DNA from 3 places in the Streptomyces spiramyceticus genome. Region 1 is predicted to be linked to each of the others. Evidence: riboswitches for the same ligand, from Rfam matches in the RefSeq annotation. Region 1 holds a riboswitch; each other region holds the start of a gene.
What was found. Region 1 has a riboswitch for cyclic di-AMP ahead of PXH83_RS01005 (C40 family peptidase). Riboswitches for the same ligand answer to the same signal wherever they lie in the genome.
Positions count from the first base shown of each region.

Region 2: linked by a shared signal. The riboswitch ahead of PXH83_RS24190 (M23 family metallopeptidase) and the one ahead of PXH83_RS01005 (C40 family peptidase) in region 1 are both predicted to bind cyclic di-AMP.
Region 3: linked by a shared signal. The riboswitch ahead of PXH83_RS28325 (LysM peptidoglycan-binding domain-containing M23 family metallopeptidase) and the one ahead of PXH83_RS01005 (C40 family peptidase) in region 1 are both predicted to bind cyclic di-AMP.

Region 1 is NZ_JARBAX010000001.1:263,539-268,156, reverse strand. Features, by position in the region: gene bioB (biotin synthase BioB) at 1-141, opposite strand, end outside; gene PXH83_RS01020 (8-amino-7-oxononanoate synthase) at 285-1,496, shown strand; gene PXH83_RS01015 (ATP-binding protein) at 1,781-2,212, shown strand; gene PXH83_RS01010 (VOC family protein) at 2,331-2,723, opposite strand; gene PXH83_RS01005 (C40 family peptidase) at 2,769-3,242, opposite strand; cyclic di-AMP (ydaO/yuaA leader) riboswitch at 3,246-3,407, opposite strand; gene PXH83_RS01000 (hypothetical protein) at 3,741-4,049, opposite strand; gene PXH83_RS00995 (ATP-dependent Clp protease proteolytic subunit) at 4,057-4,618, opposite strand, start outside.
Region 2 is NZ_JARBAX010000002.1:104,949-109,566, forward strand. Features, by position in the region: gene PXH83_RS24180 (M16 family metallopeptidase) at 1-223, shown strand, start outside; gene PXH83_RS24185 (M16 family metallopeptidase) at 244-1,626, shown strand; cyclic di-AMP (ydaO/yuaA leader) riboswitch at 1,856-2,025, shown strand; gene PXH83_RS24190 (M23 family metallopeptidase) at 2,038-2,859, shown strand; gene PXH83_RS24195 (GntR family transcriptional regulator) at 3,056-3,745, shown strand; gene PXH83_RS24200 (HPr family phosphocarrier protein) at 3,900-4,181, opposite strand; gene PXH83_RS24205 (bifunctional acetate--CoA ligase family protein/GNAT family N-acetyltransferase) at 4,340-4,618, shown strand, end outside.
Region 3 is NZ_JARBAX010000002.1:1,059,903-1,064,520, reverse strand. Features, by position in the region: gene PXH83_RS28330 (SGNH/GDSL hydrolase family protein) at 1-681, opposite strand, end outside; gene PXH83_RS28325 (LysM peptidoglycan-binding domain-containing M23 family metallopeptidase) at 874-1,773, opposite strand; cyclic di-AMP (ydaO/yuaA leader) riboswitch at 1,776-1,946, opposite strand; gene PXH83_RS28320 (alpha-galactosidase) at 2,267-4,381, opposite strand; gene PXH83_RS28315 (tyrosine-protein phosphatase) at 4,551-4,618, shown strand, end outside.

The sequences.
Region 1 (4,618 bases):
CCACTGGCGGCGTACCTTTCCGGCCGCGGCCACCACATCGAGCAGCTCGTCGTCGGAGGTCGCCAGTACGGCGAGCGCCTCTTCGCGGGTCGGCAGTTCGCGCCGCAGCCCCTTGTCCACCAGCGTGTTCAGCAGGTCCATGGCGCCGATCCTGGCCTACCGCACCACCTGTGGCCAAGGAGGAAATGCACAAGAGCGGCCCATCGAGGTGTGGGTATTGCCACATCATGACCTCGGACGAGCCCGGCTAGTGTCTGTGGGCTGCCTACAAAAGGGACTCATCCATGCCCCAGGGACCGGGACCGTTCGACTGGATCGACGAGCAGGCACGGCTGCGCGACAGGGCCGGGCTCGTCAGGACGCTGCGTCCGCGCCCCGCCGAGTCCGCCGTCCTCGACCTGGCGAGCAACGACTACCTCGGCCTCACCCGCCGCCCCGAGGTCACCTCCGCCGCGGCCGAGGCGGCCCGCCGCTGGGGCGCGGGCGCCACCGGTTCGCGGCTCGTCACCGGCAGCACCGACCTGCACGCCGAACTGGAGCGGGAGCTGGCCGATTTCTGCGGCTTCGAGGCCGCACTCGTCCTCTCCTCCGGTTACGCCGCCAACCTCGCCGCCCTCACCGCGCTCAGCGGCCACGGCTCCCTGATCGTCTCCGACGCCCTCAACCACGCCTCGATCGTCGACGGCTGCCGGCTCTCGCGCGCCGACACAGCGGTCGTGCCGCACGCCGACCCCGACGCCGTACGCAAGACGCTCGACGCGCACGACGGGCGGGCGATCGCCGTCACCGACTCGGTCTTCTCGGTCGACGGCGACGCGGCGCCGCTGCCGGAGCTGGCGGAGGCCTGCCGCGCCCACGGTGCGGCCCTCGTCGTCGACGACGCCCACGGGCTCGGGGTCCTCGGCGACGGCGGCAGGGGCGCGCTGGACGCGGCGGGCCTGGCCGGTGCGGACGGTGTCGTCGCCACGCTGACCCTGTCCAAGTCCCTGGGCAGCCAGGGCGGAGCGGTCCTCGGCCCGGCCCGGGTCATCGACCACCTCGTCAACACAGCACGTACGTTCATCTTCGACACGGGTCTGGCACCGGCCGCAGCCGGCGCGGCGCTGGCGAGCGCACGGCTGCTGCGCCGTGAGCCGGGGCTTGCCGCCCGCGCTCGTACCGTCGCGGTCTCGTTGCACCGGGGACTGACCGACGCCGGTCTGTCCGCCGTACGCCCGGACGCCGCCGTGGTGTCGGTCCTGGCGCCCTCACCGGAGGCGGCGGTGCGGTGGGCCGCCGACTGCCGCGAGGCGGGCCTGGCCGTGGGCTGCTTCCGGCCCCCGTCGGTGCCGGACGGGATCTCCCGCCTCAGGCTCACCGCCAGGGCCGACCTCACGGACCAGCAGATCGAGGAGGCGGTGGCCACCGTCCTGCGGACCGCGCCCGTGGTCGGGAACAATCACATTCGGATCAGCAATGTTCGAAAGGGAGAAGATAATGGTGGTGGCGCGCGGTGAAATGCAGGATCTGTAAACGGACATGAGACATTTTCGCCACCGCGAGTAACTGCCTCACCTGCTGTTTCATGACTTGATATGCGCCCCACCAATGCGCCGCCCAAATACGTTCTTGCGTAGCAGAGTTCACCGCTTCGAGCGACAGATATCTGCATATCTTGGGGTCTCGCCCACTATGACGGCACCATGAGTGGCACTCTGGCGCGGAGCAATCCGAGGCCGCCCTCGAAGTTAATCCGCTACGAGTCGGAGTCCGGCCCCGGTGGGAAAGGGACAGCGTCGCCATGGCAGACCACCAGGAAGTATCCGTCACTCTGCCGAGCGAGCCGGCCTCGGTCTCAGCGGCACGGAGATACGTCGCCGAGATTCTCGGCGAGTGGGGGATGCCCCCCGACTCCGATGCCGCCGATACCGTTCGGCTTATCGTTTCGGAGCTGGCAACAAATGCCGTCCAGCACACTTTCGGCCAGTCGCCCACCTTCACCGTGGACGTACAGCTGGACCGGGACGAGAGGTTGCGCATCGGCGTCACAGACAGCCACCCCCGGTGGCCGAAACGGTTGCCCGCCGCCGTTCAGCAGGACAACGGGCGCGGCATAGTGATTATCCGCTGTCTCACCCTGGAGTGCGGCGGCCGGCTGAGCGTCCAGCCCACGCAGGAGGGTGGCAAGACCGTGTGGATCGCGCTCCCCTGGAACGTCCCCGTCAAGCAGTGACGGTCAAGCCGTAATGGTCAAGCAGTAACGGTCCGCCAGTGATGACCCACGCCAGGCGTACCCCGGCGGCGTGCACACCACCGCCGGGGTCGCCCCAGGTCATGCTGCCAGGGCCTCCTCAGACGAGGCCGCGCTCCATCGCGCTGCGCTCGACACAGAATTCATTGCCCTCGGGGTCGGCCATGACGACCCAGCCGAGGCCCTCCGCATTGCGCTGATCGCTGATGATCTTCGCGCCGAGCTCCGCGAGCCGCTCCACCTCGGCATCCCGCGTGCCGTTCGGCGGCTGGATGTCGAGGTGTATGCGGTTCTTGACGCTCTTGCTCTCGGGGACACGGATGAACAGCAGTCCGGGGACGCCGGGCTGATCCGATTCGATCAGCACTTCGTCGTCGCCCGGAGCGTCCTCCTTGCTCACCTTGTAACCGGTGAGCGCGGACCAGAACTCGGCGATGGCGTACGGGTCGTGGGCGTCGAAGGTGATGTGACATACCGGATTCATGAAGGTCATGGTGGTCAACTTACCTTCACCGCCAGGCAGTTCACATGATTTAGATCAGCGCACCCGGCCGTACCACACGGAATTGGACCAGATCCTCTCCAGCTTCACGTGGGAGCCGGTCTTCGGGGAGTGCCAGATCTTGCCGTTGCCCGCATAGATGCCCACGTGGTAGACGCTGCGACCGTAATGGAAGAAGACGAGGTCGCCGGGCTGCCTGCCGGAGGCGGAGATGTGCCGCGTCCTGTTGTACTGGGACTGCGCAGTGCGTGGCAGGCTCTTGCCGGCCTTCTTGAACGAATAGAGCGTCAGCCCCGAGCAGTCGAACCGGTTCGGGCCCGTTGCCCCGCGCATGTACGGGGCACCCTTCTTCGATGCGGCAATCTTGAGCGCCTTCGTCGAATGCGACGCGGCATGTGCCTCGGTGGCGGCCCCCGGCACCAGCATGGTGCCGCCGAGGGCGACGAGCGTGAGAGCCGAGGCGGCCCCGGCCCGGGAGAGCCGGTGCGGAACATACGTGTGCGCGGTCATGCGCAACCCTTCGTCAGCCGCCTGTGAAGGATGGCCTGTCGGGTTCGGACAGGCGAAGATGCCCGGCCGCTTTCGCGGCTTCACCCCAAGGGACGACCGTGTCCGGTCACCCCGTCCTACCTGGGTCCTCCACTCCTGCCGATGCACTCCTGTCGACCAGTCATCCGGAGCGGCGGCAGGACTCAGCGTCCGCCCGGACCGCCCCGCCGAGGTGGCGGGGGCTTGTCGTCCCAGGGATCTTGACTCATGAATACCCGGATTTCCGAGCAGAAACGGGCGTATGTGAGGCTCCTCACGACTGACCCGTTCGGGTGGACAGGGGTGTTTTTGACGATCGTTGTCGATGCCTGGCGACCCTCGTACCAGGGACGGAATGCCCCATTCCGCCATCTGTGTAGGCGCGATGCGCAAGTCGGATAGTACGACTGCGCAGTCGGTAGATACGCCGTTCGAGGTGTCGCGTGTCGTACTGGGCAGGGCCAGTCGGCTGAACCCCCGTCAACTCGTGGCGCGGGGCGGCACGGTGACCCGGCTCGCCCGCCGCTCACCGTCGAGCACCCGCAGTGCCCGGGCGAGGGTGGCGGCATGGAGGCGGGTCTCGCCCCGCTCGTGCATCACGGTGAGCGCGTCCCGCAGTCCCGCGGCCTTGCCGACGAGCGCCTGTGCGGCGCGCAGAGCGCCGTAAGTGTCGGCCCCGTGCGCCGGATTGATCCGGCCCACCAGATCGACGACTTCCAGATAGCGGTCGATGAACTCGCACTCGGCGCGCGTCAGGGCCGGCAGCGGCGGCAGTTCGGGCAGCAGCATGCGGGGATCACCTCGGGGCGGAGAAGGCGGAAGTGTCCTTGCGGCTCTGCACGATGTGGTCCACCAGGCCGTACGCCCGGGCCGCATCCGCGTCGAAGACCTTGTCGCGCTCGATGTCGGCGTCGACACGCTCCCCGCTCTGCCCGGTGTGGCGCGCGAGCAGCTCGGCGAGCAGCTCCCTCATGCGCATCAGCTCGCGCGCCTCGATCTCCAGATCGGACGGCTGCCCATGCACGGGCTCGTCGATGGACGGCTGGCTGAGGAGCACCCGCGCTCCCGGCAGCGCGAGGCGCTTGCCCGGTGAGCCGGCCGCGAGCAGCACGGCAGCCGAGGACGCGGCCTGGCCCAGGCAGATGGTCTCGACGTCGCAGGTGACGAACTGGATCGTGTCGTAGATCGCCGACATGGCGGTGAACGAGCCGCCGGGGGAGTTGATGTAGAGCGAGATGTCCCGGTCGGGGGCGGCATGTTCGAGGTGCATGAACTGCGCCATCACATCATTGGCGGCGGTGTCGTCGAGTGCCGTACCCAGGAACACGATCCGCTCTTCCAGTAGCTTGGAGTACGGG
Region 2 (4,618 bases), on a different contig from region 1:
CCTGTTCGGCGACCCGCAGCTCGCCCTGACCGCGGTCCAGCGCGTCCTCGACATCACGGCGGACGAGGTCAAGGCCGCGGCGAAGGCCCGGCTGCGCCCGGACAACAGGGCGGTGCTGGTGTACGAGCCCACACATGCCGACGACACCGCCGACACCGCCGGCACGGCCGACGCCGATGCCGCCGCCGACGAGACCGACGCGCAGGAAGGGGCGGACAAGTGACCGACACCGCAGCCGTGAGCATGACGTTCCACCCGCAGCCGAAGGCGGGCACCGCCCAGCCGTGGGCCTTCCCCGCCCCCGAGCGCGGCGCCCTGCCCAACGGTCTGACCGTGCTGCGCTGCCACCGCCCCGGCCAGCAGGTCGTGGCCGTGGAGATCTTCCTCGCCGCCCCGCTGGAGGCGGAGCCCGAGGGCCTCGACGGCGTCGCCACGATCATGGCGCGGGCGTTCTCCGAGGGCACCGACAAGCACTCCGCCGAGGAGTTCGCCGCCGAGCTGGAGCGCTGCGGCGCCACGCTCGACGCGTACGCCGATCACCCCGGCGTACGGGTCTCCCTGGAGGTCCCGGTCTCCCGGCTGCCCAAGGCGCTCGGCCTGCTCGCCGACGCGCTGCGCGCGCCCGCCTTCGCGGACAGCGAGATCGACCGGCTGGTGCGCAACCGGCTCGACGAGATCCCGCACGAGACGGCCAACCCGTCCCGTCGGGCCGCCAAGCAGCTCTCCAAGGAGCTCTTCCCCGCCGGTTCGCGCATGTCGCGGCCGCGCCAGGGCTCGGAGGAGACGGTGGAGCGTATCGACTCCGCCGCAGTGAGGGGCTTCTACGAGGCGCACGTGCGTCCCGCGACCGCCACCGCCGTGGTCGTCGGCGACCTCGAAGGCACGGATCTCGATGCCGTGCTGGCCGACACCCTGGGCGCCTGGACGGGCAACACCGCCGAGCCCCGCCCCGTCCCGGTGGTGACGGCGGACGACACGGGCCGCGTGGTCATCGTCGACCGCCCCGGCGCGGTCCAGACGCAGCTGCTCATCGGCCGCACCGGCCCGGACAGGCACGACCGTGTCTGGCCGGCCCAGGTCCTCGGTACGTACTGCCTGGGCGGCACGCTCACCTCCCGCCTGGACCGTGTCCTGCGCGAGGAGAAGGGCTACACGTACGGCGTGCGCGCCTATGGCCAGGTGTTGCGCTCCGCCGCTCCCTCCGGTCCGGAAGGGGCCCCGGGCGCCGCGATGCTCGCGATCAGCGGCTCCGTGGACACCGAGTCCACGGGTCCGGCGCTGGAGGACCTCTGGAAGGTGCTGCGCACCCTCGCAGAGGAAGGCCTGACCGACGCCGAGCGCGACGTCGCCGTACAGAACCTGGTGGGCGTCGCCCCGCTGAAGTACGAGACGGCCGCGGCCGTCGCCGGCACGCTCGCCGACCAGGTCGAGCAGCAGCTGCCGGACGACTTCCAGGCCCAGCTGTACGCGCGCCTCGTCGAGACCGGCACGGTGGAGGCCACCGCAGCGGCCGTCAGCGCCTTCCCTGCCGACCGTCTGGTCACGATCCTCGTCGGGGACGCGTCCCAGATCGAGGAGCCGGTCAGGGCGCTCGGCATCGGCGAGGTGAAGGTGGTGGCCGGCTGATAAGCCGCGCACCAAATGCCCCTGTAATGGGGCATAGGGGGACGGAATAGAGGGACCCCGGTGACCGACAGGCCGCCGGGGTCCTTCCTGTATGTCCCTTTTGTTGTGGAGGTTGCCTGTCTGGCCTGTGGGGTGCGTTACAAAACCTCGTGTCTGTTTGGTGATTGACAGATGTCCCGTTTAGCGTCTGTCCGGCTGTTCGTCAGCAATGCGCCGCATCCGCGGCGCCGGACAGTCATCGCCGAGTCCCCGTCAGGCGCGAGCCTGGGGAGCCGGGGACCCATTCAGTCCCTGGGGTGAATCGGACGGCCTCTGTGCGCGTACGTACGGAGGGGTCCGTAGGAGACCTTCCTGCTCCGAACCCGTCAGCTAACCCGGTAGGCGAGAAGGAAGGAAAGGATCAGCCACTCCATGGCGTTCACCCGTGCCACCGGGAAGCACCGTCGTCCGAGCCGTCTGACGCGCAAGAGCGCGAACATGGCGGGTGTTGCCGCCCTCGCGACGACCGGCGTCATCGGAGGCCTGGCCTCTCCCGCCCTCGCCGCCCACGACGACACCAGCGCCGAAGCGGCGCGCTCCGTCGCGGACACCGGCCTGACCCAGGCCCTCGTCATCGGCGACTCCCTCGCCGACCAGATCGCGGCCCAGGCCGAGTCCCAGCGACAGGCCGCCGTCAAGGCGGAGGCCGCCCGCAAGGCCGAGGCCGAGCGGAAGGCCGAGGCCGAGCGCAAGGCCAGGGCCGCCGCTGCGGCGAAGGTCAAGAGGGAGCGGGAGGAGCGCGCGGCCAGGGAGCGTGCCGCCCGCGCCGCCGAGCGCAAGCGCCTCAACAGCTACACCCTTCCCATCGCCGGTTCCGTGGTGACCACCGGCTACAACGCCGGCGGCTCGCTCTGGTCCTCCGGCAGCCACTCCGGTGTCGACTTCCGTGCACCGTCCGGCAGTTCCGTCGTGTCCGTCGGCCGCGGCACCGTCGTCGAGGCCGGCTGGGGCGGCGCGTACGGCAACAACATCGTCATCAGGATGAACGACGGCACGTACACGCAGTACGGCCACCTGTCGTCCATCCGCGTCTCCGTCGGCCAGGCCGTCACCACCGGCCAGCAGATAGGCCTCTCGGGTTCGACCGGCAACTCGACCGGCCCGCACCTGCACTTCGAGGCCCGTACGACGCCCGACTACGGCTCCGACATGGACCCGACCGCGTACCTGCGCGCGCACGGCGTCAGTATCTGACCCCGACTCCGACGACGCGGTCCGACGCACCTCCGCTTTCCCCGAAGGCCCCGGCTTCCCCGCCGGGGCCTTCGGCTTGGCCAAAAGATATCCATGGATTCCGGCCTCCCTTCGGAAATTCCCCGCCTCTGCAATAGAGTCGCTGAACAAGCGTCAATCGACCGCGTTTCGCGGGGATTAAGGCGGAGGTCAGGTCATGCGCATTCCCGCGCAATCGGTATGCACGGCGATCCGTGACGACATCGTCTCCGGTGTCTTCCAGCGCGGCAGCCGGCTCACCGAAGAGCTGCTTGCGCGTCGTTACGGTGTCTCGCGCGTCCCGGTGCGCGAAGCCCTGCGCACCCTGGAATCCGAGGGGTTCGTCACCACCCGCCGGCACGCCGGCGCCTGCGTCGCCGAGCCGACCGAGCAGGAGGCCGCCGACCTCCTGGAGGTCAGGACGCTGCTGGAGCCGCTGAGCGCGGCCCGCGCCGCCCAGCGGCGCACCGAGGCGCACCTCAAGGTGCTGCGTGGGCTGGTCAGGCTGGGGCAGGAGCGGGCCCGCCGGGGCGAGGGCGAGGACCTGCGCTCACTCGGCGGCTGGTTCCACGAGACGCTCGCCCAGGCCTCCGGCAGCCCCGGCCTGACGGCGCTGCTCACCCAGCTCAGGCACAAGATCGCCTGGATGTACGCCGTCGAGCAGCACGCACGCCCCGTCGAGTCGTGGGCCGAACACGGCGCGATCGTCGACGCCGTGGCGCGCGGTGACGCGGAGCGTGCCAGGTCGCTCATGGCGCTGCACGCCGAACGGGCGGTCGCGGTGCACCGGTTGCGGCAGCCGGACCGGGACCGGGAGCGTGTGAGGACTTCGCAACATGCCGTAAACACGGCGAGTGGGCGTCATTAACAGGTGCGCCGTATACAAAGAGGGTGAATTGGCGGGGGGCCAATTCGCGCTGCCCGCATTCTTCGGCGTATCGCGCCGCGCAAAAAGAAGGAGCCGCATCCCCCGAGGAATTCGGGGGATGCGGCTCCTTCTCAAGAATTCGCCCGTCCAGGGTTCAGACGGTCTCGGGAAGCTCGTCCAGGCCCTCGGAGACCAGCTTCGCCAGGCGGTCGAGGGCGGCGTCGGAGCCGTCGGCCTCGGAGGCGAGCACGATCTCTTCGCCACCCGCCGCACCCAGGCCGAGCACCGCGAGCATGGAGGCGGCGTTGACCGGGTTGCCTTCGGCCTTGGCGATCGTCACGGGGACGCCCGAGGCGGTCGCTGCGCGGACGAAGATGGAGGCGGGCCGGGCGTGCAGGCCCTCGGCCCAGCCGACGGTGACGCGGCGCTCAACCATGGTGTTGCCCTTCATGTTCTAACGGTTGTCTAGACCACTATCTCATGGCGGGCGGTCGGCGGGTGACCCGCCTTCGGCCCCTTTTCCACAGCCGTCCGGCCGCCCCCAGCCTGCCTCGCCCGGCGCGCTGACGCGACCCCGCCCCGTAGGCTTTCGTCATGCAGCACCCGCCGGAGCAGACCCCGCAGGAGCAGACCGAGCCGGATCACCGCATGCGCCATGCCTACCCGGCCCACTGGGAAGCCGATGTCGTGCTGCGCGACGGAGGTACGGCGCGGATCCGCCCGATCACCGCCGCCGACGCGCAGCGCCTGGTCAGCTTCTACGAGCAGGTGTCGGACGAGTCGAAGTACTACCGCTTCTTCGCTCCGTACCCCCGCCTCTCGGACAAGGACGTCCACCGCTTCACCCACCACGACTACGTGGACCGCGTGGGG
Region 3 (4,618 bases), on a different contig from region 1:
GTCCTTGCGCGCCTCCAGCGTGCCGCGCGGTGCCTGCGGCGGCCATGCCTGGTCCGGGTCGGCCGGCACGTCGAGCCCGAGCACCTGTGCCGCGCGCAGCGCGACGCGTGTGTGCCCCTCGGGCGAGAGGTGCAGCCGGTCCCCGTCCCAAGCGCGCCTGTCCTGAACGGACTTGAGCGACCACAGGTCGAGCACCGGGCAGTCGTAGCGGTCGGCGACGGCCCGTACGTGCGCCGTGTACGTCGCGATCTTGCCCCGCAGATGGCGCAGGACGGGCACGCCCCGCGTGTCGAAGCCGGTGGTCACCATGACGGTGCCCACGGCGTTGGTGAGGTCGGCCACGGCCCGCTCGAAGCGCTCGGCGACGTCGTCGGGGTCGCTGCCGGGCCGGAGGATGTCGTTGCCTCCCGCGCAGAAACTCACCAGATCGGGGGCCAGTTCCCGGGCGCGCGGGACCTGTTCCTCCACGATCTGGTCGAGGAGGCGGCCGCGCACGGCGAGGTTGGCATAGCGGAACGTGTGCTCGGGGACGCGGTCGTCGAGGAGTACGGCCAGCCTGTCGGCCCAGCCGATGAACGCACCGTCGGGTCCGGGGTCGCCGACTCCTTCGGTGAAGCTGTCGCCGATCGCCGCGTACGACCCGATGGTGCCTGCACTGAATGATCTCGAATCGTCTGCCACGTCGATACATCCTTCACTGGCGCAAGTGACCTACGCCACCGTAGGGAGGGGTTGACGCGGCGTGAGATAAGACACCGGTCAAGATTCGCCCAATCCGGAATACGCCGAAAACGCACGTACGCCCCTTTCCTTCCGCCAATTGCGGCGGAGGGAAAGGGGCGTACGGAGAGGATTCCGCAGTGGCGGGGTGCGTCAGATGGAGACGCCGTTGCCGCGCAGGTAGGCCAGCGGGTCGACGTCCGAGCCGTAGCCCGGGCCGGTCCGGATCTCGAAGTGCAGGTGCGGGCCGGTGGAGTTGCCCGTGCTGCCGGAGAGACCGATCTGGATGCCGCCGCCGACGCGCTGGCCGGACGAGACGGCCAGCGAGGACAGGTGGGCGTACTGCGAGTACCGGCCGTCGTCGTGCTTGATGACGACCTCGTTGCCGTACGCACCGCCCCATCCGGCGGAGACGACGGTGCCGGAGCTGACGGCCTTGACCGGCGTGCCGCTCGACGCGGCGAAGTCGACGCCCGTGTGGTAGCCGCTGGACCAGCTGCCACCGGCGGCGCGGTACGGCGTGGTGACGCCCGCGGGGACCGGGGCGGAGAAGCCGGAGCCGGTGACGGTGCTGGTCTCGGGCTTGGCCGCCGCCTTGGCCTGCGGCTTGGCCTCGGGCTTGACCTCGGCCTTGGCCTGGGGGGCGGCGGGGGCCTCGGCCGGCGCCTTGGCGCCGATGGTGAGCTTCATGCCCGGAAGGATGAACGAGGGGTTGCCGCCGACGACCTCACGGTTGTCGGCGTACAGCTTCTGCCAGCCGCCGCGCACGTTCTCCCGGTCGGCGATCTTCGACAGATAGTCGCCGGAGACGACGGAGTAGGTCTTCGTGCCGGTCTTCTTCGCAGCTGCCTGCGCGGCCTTCTTGGTGACCTTCTCCGCAGCCTTCTGCGTCACGGGCGAGGAGGCGGCGGCCGGGGCGGCCTTCTCCGCGGCATTCGCGCCGGTGGCGGCAATGAGCGGGAGTGCGAGTGCGGCTCCGCCCGTGCCCGCGGCGACAAAACCGCGAGTGATCGAGTTCGACCTCGGGCGGCGGTGCTTACCCTTTGCAGGCATGGCGAATTCCTCTCCGTCGCCTACGAGGTGAGCTGTCGGGTTCGGGCTGGAGATGCCCGGCCGCGCTCTCGCGCGACTTCACCCCGAGCCGGTCCGGACCGGCGTGCAGATCCGGATGAACGGCGTACTTACCTGGGTCCCCCGCTCCTGCCACGCTTGAGTGAGTGAGTGAGTGCGGTTGCCGGGCGGTGGCAGGATTAGGCGGTCCACCCGGATTGACGGTGACCGTAAGCCGACAGGACGCCCGCGGACAAGCCACTCCATTCACTCAGGCATTGCCCTGCGGGAATTCACCATGAAATTCCCGTCACACTCTGTGGATTACGGATCTCGGACCCCCGCCCAGGACCAGGCATTTCCGTTCGGCGCCTCGCCACGCACCGTCACAAATATGATCCTGCTCACCAGCGGACCCGCCATTCCCTTTACCAGCAAGGGGAGTTATGCCTAATTGCCCGAATTAGTTCGAACTGCAGAACAACATCCCGAACTGCTACGTATCTCCCGATTCGCGCACCCGCCGCAACCGAAAGACCGCAGCATCCAGATCACCGCGCAGCGCCGTGCGCAGACCCCGGTGGAGCAGTACGGCCCCGCGGTGCACGGCCGACGTGTCCAGGCATGCGTATGCCGCCGCCGGGTCGAGCCCGCGCAGCCGCAGCGGCGGCTGCTGCTCGCCGTAATGCTGGGCCTGGAGCCAGGCGAAGACGACGATGTCGTCCCCGTGCGTGTACTGGACGGCGCTCAGGCCGCCGTCCGGCGGACGGAGCCGGTGCATCTCGCCGTGCTGCACGACCGGCCTGATCTCCTTGTAGAGATCCACCCACTCGCGCGCCTCGGCGATCTCGCACTCACCCCACTCGGTCAGATCGCCGCCGATGCCGAGCACGCCCGCCATCGCGCTCACGAAGCGGAAGCGCAGCGAGCTGACCCGCCCATTGAGCTGGGTGTTCGGGCTGTCGGTGACCCATGCGGCCATCGCGCGCGCCGGGTGCAGCTGGCTGAAGCCGTGCTGGATGGCGAGCCGGTCCAGCGGGTCGGTGTTGTCGGAGGTCCACACCTGGTCGGTACGGGAGAGAATCCCGAGGTCGATCCGCCCGCCGCCGCCCGAGCAGGACTCGAAGGCGATGGTGGGGTGCGCGGCCCGCAGCCGGTCGAGCAGCCCGTACAGGGCGTGCACGTGCGCGGTCCACAGCTTCTGCGGATACGGTTCGCCCGGCCAGCCCGCGTCGGTGAAACAGCGGTTGAAGTCCCACTTCACATAGTCGACCGGCGCGGCCGACAGGAGACCGTCGAGCTGGTCCCAGAGGTACGCCTGGACGTCGTCACGGGCGAGATTGAGAACGAGCTGGTTACGGAACTCCGTGCGGGTGCGCCCCGGGTGGTGCTGCACCCAGTCGGGGTGCGCCCGGTACAGATCGCTGTCGGCATTGACCATCTCGGGCTCGACCCAGATCCCGAACTGCATACCGAGACCGTGCACTTCGTCGGCCAGCGGCCCCAGCCCGCCGGGGAATCGGTCGCGGTTCGGCGTCCAGTCGCCGAGCCCGGCCCGGTCGCTGACCCGCGCGCCGAACCACGCGTCGTCCACCACGAACAGCTCGACGCCGATGTCCGCGGCCCGTCGCGCGAGGGTGCGCTGCTGCTGCTCGGAGATGTCGAAGCCCGTCGCTTCCCAGGAGTTGTAGAGGACGGGCCGCAGCCGGTCCGCGTCCGGGACGACGTGCGCGAGCTGCCACGCGTGCCAGGCCCGGCTCGCCCCGCCGAACCCGCCCTCGCTCCACAGCCCGGCGAAGACGGGTGTGGTGTACGTTCCGCCGGGCGCCAGCCGCAGGAGACCCGAATCGTCGTGACCGGCCCCGCCGGTGATCTGCACGGTGCCGTCGGGAAGCTGCTGTACGGCGATGCGCCACGACCCGGACCAGCCGAGCGAGCACCCGTACACCTCACCGCTCTCCTCCGTGGCCCCCTGCGCGTCGAGCGCCACCCACGGCAGGTGCTGGTGCCCCGTGTGGCCGCGCCGGCTGCCCAGGACCTTCTCGCCGGGGGTGAGCTCGGACCGTACGAGCCGGGACTCGGCCGCCCACCGCCCGTGCAGCTGGCTCAGCCGCCACCGCTCGCGCAGAGGCAGCGTCCAGGCCGCGGCGTCGGCCCGCAGCAGCTCCAGGTCGGGGGCGTCCGCCGGGCCCTCGTGCGTGACGGTGGCCCACCGCTCGACGACGTCGGAGTCCTCGCGCATCCGGTAATGAAGAGTGAGGCCCAGGTGGTGCACGGGGTCGGCGAAGGACAGCCGCAGCTCGTCGCCCGCCACGGTGGAGTCGGTGCGGCGCCACTCGGTGCCGCGTACCGCGGGCGTACGTACGGACAGGGCGGGGCGTACGAAACGGGGCCCGCCCTCGACCGGATACTCCTCGCGCCCGTCGAGCTGCGACTCGAACGGCCAGTAAGGAGGCGGGGGTTCGGCTGCGAGGGATTCCGCGTCGGCGAGGGAGATCCGCGGCCCCCAGTGCAGGTGCACGAGCTCGTCGCGGTCGGTGAGATGCAGCGCGTAGCTGCCTGCCGCCCCCGAGAGCAGCCAGGTACGACCGCTGCCACCAGTCTCGATCATCCAAGCCCCCCAGATCCGAACAGGTCCAAACATTTTGGTTCGCCCGACGTCCCTGGGGCAACGCCTGTGCAGGGACAGCCGAGATGGTTGCCTCACGAACCAATGTCGTATCGTCAAAAGGCGCCGAAGTCGGCGAGCAACGCCGACGGCAGACCCTTCAGGAGCCACCGTGACACAGCAGCTGCCGCAGGTCCCGTCGACAGAGCCCGAGCTTTCGGGAGTGCGCAACTTCCGTGA